One region of the Lysinibacillus sp. NPDC096382 genome, then DNA from elsewhere that is predicted to be linked to it. Evidence: riboswitches for the same ligand, from Rfam matches in the RefSeq annotation. Region 1 holds a riboswitch; each other region holds the start of a gene.
The links. Region 1 has a riboswitch for cobalamin ahead of metE (5-methyltetrahydropteroyltriglutamate--homocysteine S-methyltransferase). Riboswitches for the same ligand answer to the same signal wherever they lie in the genome.

Region 1 (4,696 bases):
CCTATAACCATTTTTTCTCCTCCTTTAATTGTAATCGATACTTACTTCTAGGATAATAATGCCAAATCCTTTAATTTGACGAAGGAATAGTTTTTTTTCTCACGAATGTGGCCTTTGTAAAACCAGTAAGGAGAATTAGGGAATAAGCCCATAATAGCCATGAGGCGAAATATCGATCTAAGACAACCGATAAATTCGGAAAAATATCGTCGAAGACTAATAAAACGACTGCATCGATAAGCATTCCAGGTAATGCAATGCAGATAGCAGCCAGTAATCGCTCTGTACCTTTTATTTTTTTTATAGAATAAATAGGTATTGTCGCTAGCCAAACGATTGGAAAAGCTAAAATGTAAGTAGCTATCATGAGGGGAGGTTCTTTAAGGGTAAAAAAGTAATGCCCTATAAATCGAAACACGGCACTTGCTACAAACCAAATCCCAAAACCCCAGCATAAAAAGAATCGCATAGTGTTCCTCCTCTAATTATTTTCCTAGACGATTTAATGTCTCAAGGATTTTTTCGAATTGCTGATAAAATACATCTATATCGAAATCGTCCCGCATCATCACTTGTATGGCCAAGCCATCAATTAGCGCGTTGAAAAAAATGCTCCAAGTTTCCATCGACACGCCATCAATTGGTGATGTATCCCATAATTTGTTTAAAATATTACGCAAATGTTCATTTTCGGCCGCTAAAATTTGTCCAATTTGCTGTCTAATAGTCGGGTTCGTAAAGCCAAAGACGATTAAGGTGAAAAATAATTTATGATAAAAGGCATCATCTTCATATCGACTTTTTGCAGAAAGAAGTGCAGATTGAATCATTTCTTGATCGGTCGTCAAAATCTCATGCCAAGAATTTTCACAGATGTCCTGAACTATTTCGAGAATGATTTGCTCTTTTGATTTGAAATGATAATAAATAGTTCCTTGTGTCACACCAGCTTGCTCAGCAACAGCCTTTAAGGTGAATTTTTCAATCCCTTTTTCTACTAAACTTTGCTTGGCAGCCATTAATAAATCTGATTTTTCAATACCAGTAGGCTTTGCCATTCATTGACACCTCCATTGTTATTAGTTAGTTGGATAACTAACTCAAAAATAACGAAAAATACCTCTGTTTACAAGTGTATTTTAGTAATTAGATGTATAGGGCTCCCAATATGATAGAGTTGGATTGAACAAACGTGAAAATAAATCTACTTTTCTGAAAAATATGTGTTATAGTAAAACATAATTAAATAATGTGTAAGAGTTGGTGCCAAATGAAAGTTTGGCTTAAAAGGGAAGTCGGTGCAAATCCGACGCTGTCCCGCAACTGTATATCGGAGCAAATCACAATTGCCACTGGGGAAACTGGGAAGGCTGTGAGGCGTGTTGATGAGAAGCCAGGAGACCTGCCAATTTCTAGTACACACCAAATACCTACGTGGAAATAGGTGGTGAGATGTGACCGTATCGTCCCTGTGCGACAAAGAATCATGCGATATCTTGTAAGAATTTCGTATTGTTTTTTCATAGCTATTTTTAATTTGAGATAACAGCCATTTTCCAAAAAAAGGAGAGTGGCTTTTTTTTTACTTCTTATTAGAAGTTAAAGCCCCTGGCCGATGTCACGGAATCGGAAAGAAGACCGAAATGACCGACATCGTGTCGGCCCTCATACTGGCCTAAGCACATAGGGCCGATTCCGGACTCAATAATGCCGAGGCATACTTAATGGATCGGAGAGATGAACATGATTTATACAAGTACTATAGTTGGTTATCCGTATATCGGAGAAGATCGTGAATGGAAAAAGGCTTTAGAGGCTTTTTGGAAAAATGAGCTTTCAGAGGGTGAATTTTTGCAGAACTTAAAGGATATTCGTCTAGCCCGAATTAACAAGCAGCTTCAACTCGGAATAGACCTGATAACTGTTGGAGATTTCACACTTTATGACAGAATGTTAGATACGGCAATGATGTTTGGCTTAGTTCCAAAGCGCTTTGATTGGCAGGGAGACAAAGTTGATTTACAAACATACTATGGGGTAGCTCGTGGTAGTAAAAAAGCCGTGGCTAGTGAGATGACGAAATGGTTTAATACAAATTATCATTATATCGTGCCAGAATACGATGGACAAACTTTGCAATTAACAGAAAATAAAATATTGGCAGATTTTTTAGAGGCTAAGGAAGCGTTTGGTATTACTGCAAAGCCTACATTGATTGGCCCTTATACATTTTGTAAATTAACGAAAGGCTATGACAAACTATCGCAGATTACATTCATTTTAGCATTACTACCACTTTATACGCAGGTCCTAAAGGAGCTCGTGGATGCAGGTGCACAGTGGATTCAATTAGAAGAACCACTTCTTGCCACAACATTAGATGAAGCGGAAGTTAAACTTGTTCAAGAAATTTATACACAATTAGCTGCATCAGTACCCGAAGCTAAAATTATGCTACAAACTTATTTCGAATCATTATCAGCATATGAGTCAATTGTAAAACTTCCTGTTCGTGGGATTGGGTTAGACTTTGTGCATGGCTACGGCAAAAATATGGAGTCATTACGTCAATTTGGCTTCCCAAAAGATAAAATATTGGCTGTTGGTATTATTAATGGAAGAGATATTTGGCGTTCCAATCTAGCAGAAGTTAGCTCAACTATTAAAGCCATTGAACAACTAAGTGGCGCAAAAGAACTATGGATTCAATCTTCATGTAACTTACAGCATGTTCCAATTACGACCACACTTGAAACTAAGCTTGAACCAGTTCTTAAAAATGCCCTCGCCTTTGCGGATGAAAAATTAGTTGAGATCATGGAAGTAACAAAATATTTACAGGGCCAAGACAGTCCCTCAAATTACAAACTATCGGAAAGTATGAAGGCGATTGAAGCGTTGAAAAATCATCCGATTCGCCAAAATAAAGATGTTCAAAAAGCGGTTCGAACAGTGTCGATACAAGACTTTGAACGCCATAGCGATTTTAAAGCACGGCAAAAGATTCACCAGCAAGCATTGCAATTACCACTGTTCCCAACGACAACAATTGGGAGCTTTCCGCAATCGGATGAAGTCAAACGTACACGAAGTGCATGGCGCAAGAAACAAATTTCAAATGAGGATTATGCAGTATTTGTAGAACATGAGACAAAGCGTTGGATTACTATTCAAGAGGAATTAGATATCGACGTTCTTGTGCACGGTGAATTTGAGCGCACAGATATGGTTGAATATTTCGGGGAAAAACTAACAGGTTTTGCATTTACGGAGAAAGCATGGGTTGTTTCATACGGTTCCCGCTGTGTGAAGCCACCAATTATTTACGGTGACGTTGCATGGGAAGCACCGATGACAGTCAAAGAAACAGCCTATGCTCAAAGCCAAACGAAACGCTATATAAAAGGTATGCTTACGGGTCCTGTGACAATTTTAAATTGGTCATTTGTACGGGATGATATTTCCCGAAAGGATGTAACATATCAGATTGCTTTGGCACTCCGAGAAGAGGTGGAAGCACTAGAAGCTGCAGGCATTTCAATTATTCAGGTTGATGAACCAGCATTACGAGAAGGCTTGCCGCTTCGTAAAGAAAATTGGGGAACGTACTTAGAGTGGACAGTAAATGCTTTTAAACTTGCTACATCTAGCGTTAAGGATGAAACACAAATCCATACACATATGTGCTATTGCGAGTTTAATGATTTTATCGAGCCAATTAGTGCATTGGACGCTGATGTTATTTCCATCGAAACGTCACGTAGCCATGGCGAGTTAATTTCTTCTCTGCAAGTCAATCCGTATGAAAAAGGAATTGGACTAGGTGTTTATGATATCCATAGTCCACGTGTACCGAGTGAAAAGGAAATGCTAAGCATAATGCAGGATAGCTTACAGGTTTTATCAAAAAATCAATTTTGGGTGAATCCTGACTGTGGTTTAAAAACAAGGAAGGAGCCAGAAACTATCTCAGCACTGATGAATATGGTAGCAGCAGCAAAAACACTTCGTCAACAAGTACAACAATCTACATTTTAAGGAGAAACTTGACTTCTTTGATGAGGTCAAGTTTTTTTATATGCGCCCGGCATGTGTATGAACAATGGGGTGTAAGTCCCGAACCCCGAAGACAGAAGTAGAGGTTAGCCAAGAGCAAGGTGTCCGTGGCGATGCGGAATCTGAAGGAAGCTGGAGGCAAAACACCGGTCCGAGGAACACGAATTTTATAGAAGGCTAGGTATGATTGGATGAGTTTGCATAACAAAACAAAGTCTTTTCTGTCGAAGGTCATATCGAGTAAATGATACGGATAGATGGTGTGAAAGTGCATGCGCTTACCCGGAGAAGTCTGGTGGAAACGCAAAGTACACTTTGTAACCTACATAGCGATAGGTAGCTGAACCATCAGAAGTCAGCAGAGGTCATAGTACCGTTTACATGAGAAGGACCGAACCATGAAGGAGTGTGGAATAAACTCGAATTTCACTTGTTCAATGAAGCAGACAATCCAAAGATGGACTTACTTAGTGGAAGAAATGGTGAATCCAATAGGAGACATTAAGAGGGCTGAGAATACAAGTGGCAAGGAGAGACAGAAAAGCAAAACGAACAGGGAGAATACAAAATCGCTGTTCGTCAGACTTCATGGAACATCTGTATACGGATCCGTAAGTACGGTGGTGTGAGAGGTCGGGAG
Region 2 (4,696 bases), on a different contig from region 1:
TTGAAGTAACTTAAATCCGCATTCATCTCATCCACCTATAGTGCTGGGATATTTCTGTTGAAAAGAAGTAGTTACGAACTTAAAGTTTTAATTCTGCTATAATAAAATATTTAGTATCTGATAATTCCAAATCATAAGTCGATGCTTTTTTTTTGCGAAAACTTGTAGATACAGTAACTAATCTACAACAACATAAAATGATTTATTCACATAAGGGGTGAAAGGGTTGGCTTGGGAGGTTTTTAGTATCATTGGCACAATTGCCTTCGCAATTTCCGGGGCAATAATTGCAATGGAGGAAGAATACGATTTATTCGGTGTATATATACTCGGTATCGTAACTGCTTTTGGTGGTGGAGCTATACGAAACTTACTTATAGGTTTACCTGTAACAACACTGTGGGGGCAGGATAGAATGTTCCAAATTGCCATTGCAGCTATTACGCTCTTTTTTTTATTTCCACATCGACTCATTCAACATTGGCATCGTTGGGGCAATGTCACTGATGCTATTGGATTATCGGCATTTGCGATTCAAGGTGCCCTTTATGCTGTGAAGCTCGACATGCCTATTAGTGCCGTTATTGTTGCTGCTGTCTTAACAGGGTCAGGCGGTGGAATTATTCGTGATTTATTAGCTAGACGACAACCATTAGTCCTCCGCGATGAAATCTATGGTGTTTGGGCAGCATTAGCCGGGCTTATCATAGGACTTCAACTATTTTCAGGGGATATCTTTTTATATGTATTATTTGGTGTGATCACAGTACTAAGAATACTTTCATATATAAAGAAATGGCGTTTACCGTTACGGAAGTTGAATCGAGCATAGATATACTGTTGCATATTTAAAGCCCAAATCTGATATTTGGGCTTTAATTTTTAAATTCATTCTTTCTTAGCGGTTCTATTCAACGACTTTGGCTGTTCTATCCACGATTTTGACGGTTCTATCCACGATTTTGACGGTTCTATCCACGATTTTGACGGTTCTATCCACGACTTCGGCTGTTCTATCCACGATTTTGACGGTTCTATCCATGACTTCGTTTATCACACACCGTGATCCGCGTAATAAAGTTACTTTTTCAACAGCAACATTGCTTCTTCTAAAGTAGCCATATTTTTCATCATAGAGCACGCTGCGTCCAAAATAGGAAAGGCTAAAGCTGTACCAGAGCCCTCCCCCAATCGCATATTCATCTGCAACATCGGTTCAACTCCGAGCATTTCAGCGGCAATTTTTGCACCTGGTTCTTCAGAGGCATGCGAAGGAATGATATAGTCTTTTACGTTAGGTTCAAGTTCGTAAGCGATAAGGGCAGCGATGGTAGAAATAAAACCATCAATAACAACAGGTTTACGATGTGCAGCGGCAGCAAGTATCACCCCAGCCATAGCGCCTATTTCTAATCCACCGACTTTTCCAAGAATATCTATAGCATCATCACGATTTGGTTTATTTAATGCAATAGCATCATAAATGACTTGTACTTTATGCGCTATCCCGCCTGGTCCAACACCTGCACCGAAGCCTGTCACTTCATTCGGATGACATTCACGAAGAACCGATAATATGGCAGCACTCGGTGTTGTATTACCAATACCCATTTCACCTGTCCCGAGTACATTTATCCCATTTTTTATTTCTTCTGTAGCTACTTCAATTCCTACTTCAATAGATTGAATGGCTTCTTCCCTTGACATAGCAGGGCCCTTTGCCATATTGTCCGTGCCATATTTAATTTTTTTTACGATAACACCAGCATCATGTGGAATATCTTCTTTTACACCAACGTCAACTGTGACAATTTTAGCATCTGTGATTTTTGCGATGGCACAGACACCAGTTCCTCCTCTAGGAAAATTTAATGTTTGAAAGACTGTTACATTTTGTGGATTAGATGTCACCCCTTCATCACAAACACCATGATCTGCGGCACAGACAATAATTGCTTTATTATCAATCGCAGGAAATAGTTCGCCTGTAATTCCGGATAGTTGCACAGCAAGGGCCTCCAGTTTCCCCAAGCTTCTAGGCGGCTTGCAAAGTGCATCTATGCGTTCTCTTGCCTTCTCCATCATTATGTAGTCAGCACTTTGAATGTTTTGAATCGTCTGTTGTAATAATTGCATGAAAATTTCCCCTTTCTTTTTTGCCCTTGTAACTTGAAGAATGATTTATAGAAAAAATAAAAAGCCTGTAGTTTATTCCATAACAAATAAACTACAGACTTTTCCATCGTCTATATAACCGAAGCAGATAGGCAGGTCTCCTGGCTCAATTTCAACATTTCATAGAACCTTCCCAGAACGATGCTAGTGGCATTCTCTATGAAACTCTCTTTTACAGTGGTGGGACCGCTAAAGCTTTTCACTTTATTCCCTATTCTCCCGCAATGGGCACCTAATGCTCTTATGCAATTACTTTAAATCTACGTCAAAGTAGTTTTTGTGTCAATACATTAGTGAAATTGTATATTTCTTGCCAACTTTTCTGAGTCCGACTTTCCAAGTGACTCAACAATCAACCGGGACAAGAAAGCGAATATTATATCTCATACCTTTAAATAATAAATCGACACGTATATACGCGGTTTCACTTGGTAATGTAAACGTATCTGATAACCGCGTCCAATCAACTGTCCCTGTAATTGGAGCCGATAAGAATTTTTGAAAATATAAGAAAAATCAATTTGTACTTTTAAGAAGATAGCTTAAAGGCTACTCTTTACTGAAGGCATCTGAGCTTTTTCGTCACCCTTAGCCTAAATGATTGCAAAAAAAAATAAAATGAAGGTTGTTTTATTCCCCCTCTTAATCACTTTATTTATATGAGTGTGAGAAATCGTTGATAACAAGGTTCGTGGATAACCTTAATCAACGACATCCACTAGTCTCACATCTCAAATAACTTTTAGGAGGAAATAATAATGGCTTCATGTTCTCAATCTGATTTAACTGCTGCGACAATCCCAAATGTGGTACCATCTTTAAAATTATACGGTAAAGCAAGTAATAATCAACGTTTCTTCTTGTCTGATAATCCAGAAACTATTAGTAGCTCTGTTCCATTTACTAATGGTTTTGCAACGCTTTGGGCTGATACTGCATCTGGATTACAGAGTGTAACTTATCGAATGTTTGTTTGGCATCTAAATAACACAGGTGCGACTATCAAGTTTGGTGTTACCATTGGTAATGGTTCAAGTGGCAGTACTTATCAAGTCTCTGGTGTTAAAGACTGTGTCGAGACTATTACCAACTTTGTAGCTCATGGGAAATGTGCCGCAAAAGCTTTACTCGGAAATACATTAACGCCTAGTTCTCCGGTTGATAGTTCCATTGCAGCGGGGAAAGTTGGATTAGTTAAAGAATGGAAAGTACCAAATGGTTATTTGGTGGGTGGAATTATTGAGTTTACGTTATCGTCTAGTTCTCCAATGTCTTATAAAGTCAGAACAGTAGCTGCTAAAAGTACTACTGCCGATCTTCGTAGTAATCAAAATGCAGTTGTGTCACCAGTTGGAACTCATCCGCGTGGTTCTTGGAACTTTTCCAATATCGACGGCTATGGTACTTCAGATGGTGCTGCTGCTCTATATACTGTTGGAGACGGCAATAAAAGTTTCTCTATAAATAATGGCATTAATGACAACTTAATGACTAAAGACACTAGCTATATGCCTAGCGAAGCTGTAGCAACTAATAAGGGGCATTATGGTGTTATTTATAAGGCGAATATCACTTTCAAAAACCCAACTCAAGCCGATAAGGCATTAAAGGTCTATTTGACAGGTCGTGGAGGTTCATATGGCGGCGCTGTACGTTGGAACAATGGTCCAACTTACGGTGTTCCTACACTGGCTTCCAATACCCAAGGTGTTCGGATTGCTACATTTACTATACCTAAAGGAACTAGTGTTACACATTCAGTCTATACTTCTACAGCTGGCTCGCTTAACACCCCAGCGGCGATACTGATTACAGAGTAATTTAAAGAATTTCTCGTTAAATAAAGGAACCCTGTACTTATCGCAAATTCTCCGATGAGCTACAGGGTTCTCTACATATCATAATATAATATTCATTCGAAACATCTTGGAACGTAAAACCAGGGAAAACGGTATAACTGCTTAATTGGGTATTACTAATTATTTGAGCTTTATCTATTCAAAAAAGAATAAAGAGCTGCGTATGCCACTCAATGATCTTTAATTAACGCACCCCCTTAGGTTTGTATATGTTATTAATCATATTTTACTAAAAGTTAAACAAGCCTACGATATTCCCCACCACAATAAACGAAATACTTCCCAACCCTAAAAAACATACATTAAAACACTTTCTTTTGAAAAAGTTCGAACTTTCATGAATTCTTTACCGGCATCATAAAAAGAATAAACAACGACTGGTAATATTAATGCCATCGCTAACCAATGTTTCCACTCCCCATCATTCCAGGAAAGCTTCCATAATGCATCATAAATTGGTAACATAATTGCAAATAAAAAACCCTGTATATATTTCTTGATGTATCTCTCCACACCTATCCTCACTCGTCACCTCATAATTTTAAAACACTTAAAAGTTATCGTATTTATTCAGGTGTTTTCCTATCTAAATTTTTTAAGTGTAAATCAAGTCTTAAAAGTGCTATTCAACAATTTTCCTTTTTTATAGTCGCAACTAGGAA
Region 3 (4,696 bases), on a different contig from region 1:
CAGAGGCTGGTCCAAATGGTTCATTATTGTTTGGTGAAGAGCATGCAACGAAGGCGGGGAGCATTGGTCGGCGTGCACCACTTGGGGCGGAGCTACGGATTATTAACGACAATGGAGAAGATGTCAGTGTTGGTGACGTAGGAGAAATCGTGATATTCGGTGAGGGTAACATGCTGGGCTATTATAAGGATGATGTTGCAACAAAGGGTGCATTTATAGATGGGTGGCTGAAAACAGGTGACCTAGCTCGCATAGATGAGGACGGCTATATTTGGATTATCGATCGTAAAAAGGATGTTATTTTTTCAGGCGGTGTGAATATTTATCCGAAAGAAATAGAAGATCGTATGTTGAGCTATGAGGGGATATTTGAAGTGGCTGTAATCGGTGTGCCACATCCGGAGTGGGGAGAAACGGTGAAGGCCGTTTATGCCGCCAAAACGGAAACTGACGAGGACGAACTTAAAGCTTATTTGGAGGAGCGTCTTGCTAAATATAAAATTCCACGCATCTTTGAACGTGTGGAAGCGTTACCACGAAATGCATCGGGCAAAATACTAAAACAATCCTTGAAGGGACAAGAGGTGAGATAGCATGAAAGTTTTACAGCAGGAAGAAATGAAAACAACAAACTTTTTTAACGAAAATGATACACTTCATAAAGTTTTAGAAATGATGCTAGATAAAGAGTTTGTGGACTATGCAAAACGTGAGCTAACAGATTTTGGTGAGCTTTGTGCTGGAGATATTGATGTGAGAGCCAAGCATACGGATAGAGAGGGTGAACCTCGATTACAAAGGTATAATGCCTATGGTGAAGAAGTGTCAGAGGTTTGGGTCAATGATGGCTATAAAAGAACAATTGAAGAGACGTACAATACCGGCATTGTTGGCTATGTGCATAAGGATATTCCGCAATTAGGTAGAAAGGGTAACTATGTCTATAGCTTTGCTCAAGGCTATATACTATCACATGCTGAGCCAGGCTTTTACTGTCCTGTTACTTTAACGATGGCAACGGCTTATCTCCTTGATCATTATGCGAGTGATGAGGTGAAAGCGCGCTTTTTACCACATGTTTGTGCAACAGGAGAGACAGAGCTATATGAGGGGGCCACGTTTTTAACGGAACGTCAAGGTGGCTCTGATGTTGGAGCGAATGTTGTGAAGGCAAGACAGGACGGCAATCAGTATCTTTTATATGGAGAGAAATATTTTGCATCTAATGCAGGAATGTGTGGAGTAACCATGGTATTGGCGCGCATGGAAGAGGCTCAGGCAGGCTCAAAGGGCTTAACATTGTTTGCAGTTCCATGGCGAAATGAGGATGGCACAGTTAATAACCTACGCATTCGGCGTTTAAAGGATAAACTTGGCGTTAAAGCAGTGCCTTCAGGTGAGGTGGAATTTGATGGTGCACTAGCTTATGTCGTAGGTGATCCGAATAAAGGAATTTATTATATGCTGGAGGCACTTAATTTATCAAGAATTTGCAATGCGGTTGCTTCTATCGGTATTATGCGCCGTGGATATTTAGAGGCGAAGCATTATGTGACAAATCGTTATGCGTTTGGTAAGTCTTTAACGCAATATCCTATGATTCAGGATACACTAGGGAAATTCGCTGCCAAGCTTCATGTAGAAGTTGCCACAGTTTTTGATCTTATTCAGCTGTACGATAAAGTAACTAGTGGGCGAGGGAATAAAGAAGACATTATTTTAAACCGCTTGTATATTGCGATCATGAAAAAAGAAACGGCAGAGCAAGCTGTACATTATGCTAGTGAAGCCATTGAATTACATGGCGGAAACGGCTATATTGAAGATTTTGTTACACCTAGGTTATTAAGAGATGCACAGGTACTTACTGTGTGGGAAGGGACTGCGAATATTTTAGCTTTAGAGCTCATTCGCTTAGTTGATAAGTTTCATGTGCATGATTTGTTTGTTCGTGTCATGGAAGAGCGCCTAGAAAAACTACCTGACAGTCCATTAGTCGAAATTGTAGCGGAGCAATTAGCAAAACTAGGTGCAACTTTGCAAACATTTAGCCGTTTAGATGATGCAACGAAAACGTTTGAGGCAAAAAGGGTTGCAGAGAAAATGGCACATTTATATGAAAGTGTTGTAGCTGTCGAATGGGCACAAAGATTCGGCGGCAAATATGAGAAGCTAGCAGATATTTATTTAGAGCACACATGGGCATTACGAGAAATGGGTGCACCAATGAAAACGGTACAGTATTTTTCAGATATAGTCTAACTTATTTCGGCAGGTGTCCAAACACCTGCTGAAATAGAGGAACTCAGTCTAAGAACGCCACGTCCTGTGGCGACTACTGAGTGACCAACATCACGTTGGCCCAAAGCCTCTGGCGAATGTCACGGAATCGGAAAGAAGTTCACATAGGATGTTAGCCTAAAATCATCGCATCCATGCGATAACGGCTAACTGACCTGCATCACGCAGGCCTAAGCACAAAGCCGATCCCGGACGCAATTATGCCAAGGTATAATTGATTGTTTAGAAGTCGTCTCGAATGGAGGCGACTTCTTTCATTTTCATGTATAATAAAATCAACTGAATATTATAAAGGTTCTTTACTTTAGTAAAGTGAAAAGGGAAATCGGTGTAATTCCGATGCGGTCCCGCCACTGTATGTGTGAGTTTTTTCAATCTGCGCCACTGAAAATTTCGGGAAGGCTTGAAAAAGCGTATGGAGCACGAGCCAGGAGACCTGCCTTTATAGAAAACACGTTGTAGCCTACGAGGATAGGATGGTGGATTTTGTATATGTATTTTTGTGCAAATTTGACCCCCTCATTATTTTATGATGAGGGGTATTTGTTTTGGAAGATGAATGTCAATAAATTTGAAAACATGGGCGATAAATCCAAAATGTTAGGTGATAAACTCAAAAAGTTGGGCGATAAATCCAAAATGTTAGGCGATCAAAAACTAAAACGTATCGATAAATCAAAAAAACAATAAAAACTATACGCACAAATAGACTAAGGAGGATTCACATGAAGAAAATTTGGAAAATAGGGTTATCAGCATTTTTAGCTATTGGCTTACTTGCTGCATGTAATACAAAAGAGGCGACAAATGAAAAGCCGTCATCTTCTGAGCAACAAGAGACAACAAAAGTAGAACAAGCAACATTCCCAATGACGATAACGGATGCTACTGGCAAGAATATTACGCTAGAGGCACCTCCTGAAAAAATTGTCTCACTCATTCCGAGTAACACAGAAATTTTATTTGGCCTAGGCTTAAATAATGAAATAGTTGGTGTGACAGATAATGACGATTATCCACCAGAGGTTACTAAAAAAGAAAAGGTTGGCGGTATGGATTATAATATTGAAAAAATTATTGCTTTAACGCCAGATATCGTTTTTGCGCATGCGTCGGGTATGGGTTATTCAAAAGGAGCTATTGAACAGCTTGAGGCGGCAGGTGTAAAAGTATTTGTTGTAGCGGATACAAAAAACTTTAATGAAACTTACACAACAATTGAACAGCTTGGTCGTGCAACAGGAAAACTAGAAGAGGCTAAAAAAATTGTGGCAAATATGAAGGCAAAAGTTAAAGAAGTTGAAACAAAACTTGACGGTGTTGAGGCGAAAAAAGTCTTTGTAGAGTCGTCTGATGAGCCAGAAATTTATACAGCTGGTAAAGGTACATTTATGAATGAAATGCTAGAAATGATTCATGCCGAAAATGTGGCAGCAGATTCAAATAGCTGGTATAAAATTGATGCTGAACAAATTATCGCAAAAAATCCAGATGTCATTGTTGTGGCATATAATTACGTACCTGATATTTTAACGAAAATTCCACAACGTGCAGGATTTGAGACAATCTCTGCCGTGAAAAATAAAGCCATAGTACAAGTGGATGAAAATATAACAAGTCGTCAAGGTCCCCGTTTAGCAGATGGTCTTGAGGAATTAGCGAAGGCCGTCTACCCTGAGGCGTTTAAATGAGTAAAAAAATTGTAGCCTATGTAACAGCAATTACGCTTCTAATCATTAGCATCTGGTGTGGTGTGGCGATAGGCTCGGTTCATATTCCGCTAGAAGTATTGTGGAATAAGGCGGCTGATGAAACAGCCGCCAATATTTTATGGAAAATTCGATTACCTCGAGTTTTGCTTGCAGGGCTTGTAGGGGCGTCACTTGCAATTGCAGGGGCAGCTTTTCAAGGCTTATTAAAAAACCCTTTGGCTGACCCTTATACGTTAGGTGTTTCCTCTGGTGCATCAGTTGGCGCAGTTATGACGATTTTTTTTAGTATATCAATACCTGTAGTAGGTCATTTTACATTGCCGACCTTTAGTATGATAGGTGCCATATTAACGATGGTAGCTGTTATGGGCTTTGCTAGAATAGTAGACCGCTCGTTAAAAATGGAAACTCTTATTTTAACGGGGGTTATATTTAGTTCATTTTTAGGTTCCTTGATTTCTTTAATGATTGCATTATCTGGTGAAGAGCTTCGCCAAGTTATCGGATGGCTGCTCGGTTCAGTATCGATGCGTGGTTGGCCTTATGTTCAGATGATTATCCCGTTTGTCATAATTGGCACCATTATGCTTTGGACACAAAGGCGCGAGTTAAATGTTCTGCTATATGGTGAAGAACGCGCGAAGCATTTAGGTGTTAATGTTAAGCGCAGTAAATATATTATT

Region 2: linked by a shared signal. The riboswitch ahead of cobT (nicotinate-nucleotide--dimethylbenzimidazole phosphoribosyltransferase) and the one ahead of metE (5-methyltetrahydropteroyltriglutamate--homocysteine S-methyltransferase) in region 1 are both predicted to bind cobalamin.
Region 3: linked by a shared signal. The riboswitch ahead of ACIQZA_RS16355 (hypothetical protein) and the one ahead of metE (5-methyltetrahydropteroyltriglutamate--homocysteine S-methyltransferase) in region 1 are both predicted to bind cobalamin.

Annotation. Positions count from the first base shown of each region.
Region 1 is NZ_JBIWFC010000034.1:311-5,006, reverse strand. It holds gene ACIQZA_RS25150 (VOC family protein) at 1-11, opposite strand, end outside; gene ACIQZA_RS25145 (DUF5367 domain-containing protein) at 71-469, opposite strand; gene ACIQZA_RS25140 (TetR/AcrR family transcriptional regulator) at 486-1,058, opposite strand; cobalamin riboswitch at 1,245-1,424, shown strand; gene metE (5-methyltetrahydropteroyltriglutamate--homocysteine S-methyltransferase) at 1,744-4,038, shown strand.
Region 2 is NZ_JBIWFC010000001.1:438,080-442,775, reverse strand. It holds gene ACIQZA_RS02055 (trimeric intracellular cation channel family protein) at 227-832, shown strand; gene ACIQZA_RS02050 (hypothetical protein) at 908-1,057, opposite strand; gene cobT (nicotinate-nucleotide--dimethylbenzimidazole phosphoribosyltransferase) at 1,081-2,136, opposite strand; cobalamin riboswitch at 2,250-2,427, opposite strand; gene ACIQZA_RS02040 (hypothetical protein) at 2,934-3,995, shown strand; gene ACIQZA_RS02035 (hypothetical protein) at 4,323-4,547, opposite strand; gene ACIQZA_RS02030 (SMI1/KNR4 family protein) at 4,661-4,696, opposite strand, start outside.
Region 3 is NZ_JBIWFC010000012.1:4,139-8,834, forward strand. It holds gene ACIQZA_RS16345 (class I adenylate-forming enzyme family protein) at 1-593, shown strand, start outside; gene ACIQZA_RS16350 (acyl-CoA dehydrogenase family protein) at 595-2,262, shown strand; cobalamin riboswitch at 2,577-2,759, shown strand; gene ACIQZA_RS16355 (hypothetical protein) at 2,788-2,991, shown strand; gene ACIQZA_RS16360 (ABC transporter substrate-binding protein) at 3,027-3,992, shown strand; gene ACIQZA_RS16365 (FecCD family ABC transporter permease) at 3,989-4,696, shown strand, end outside.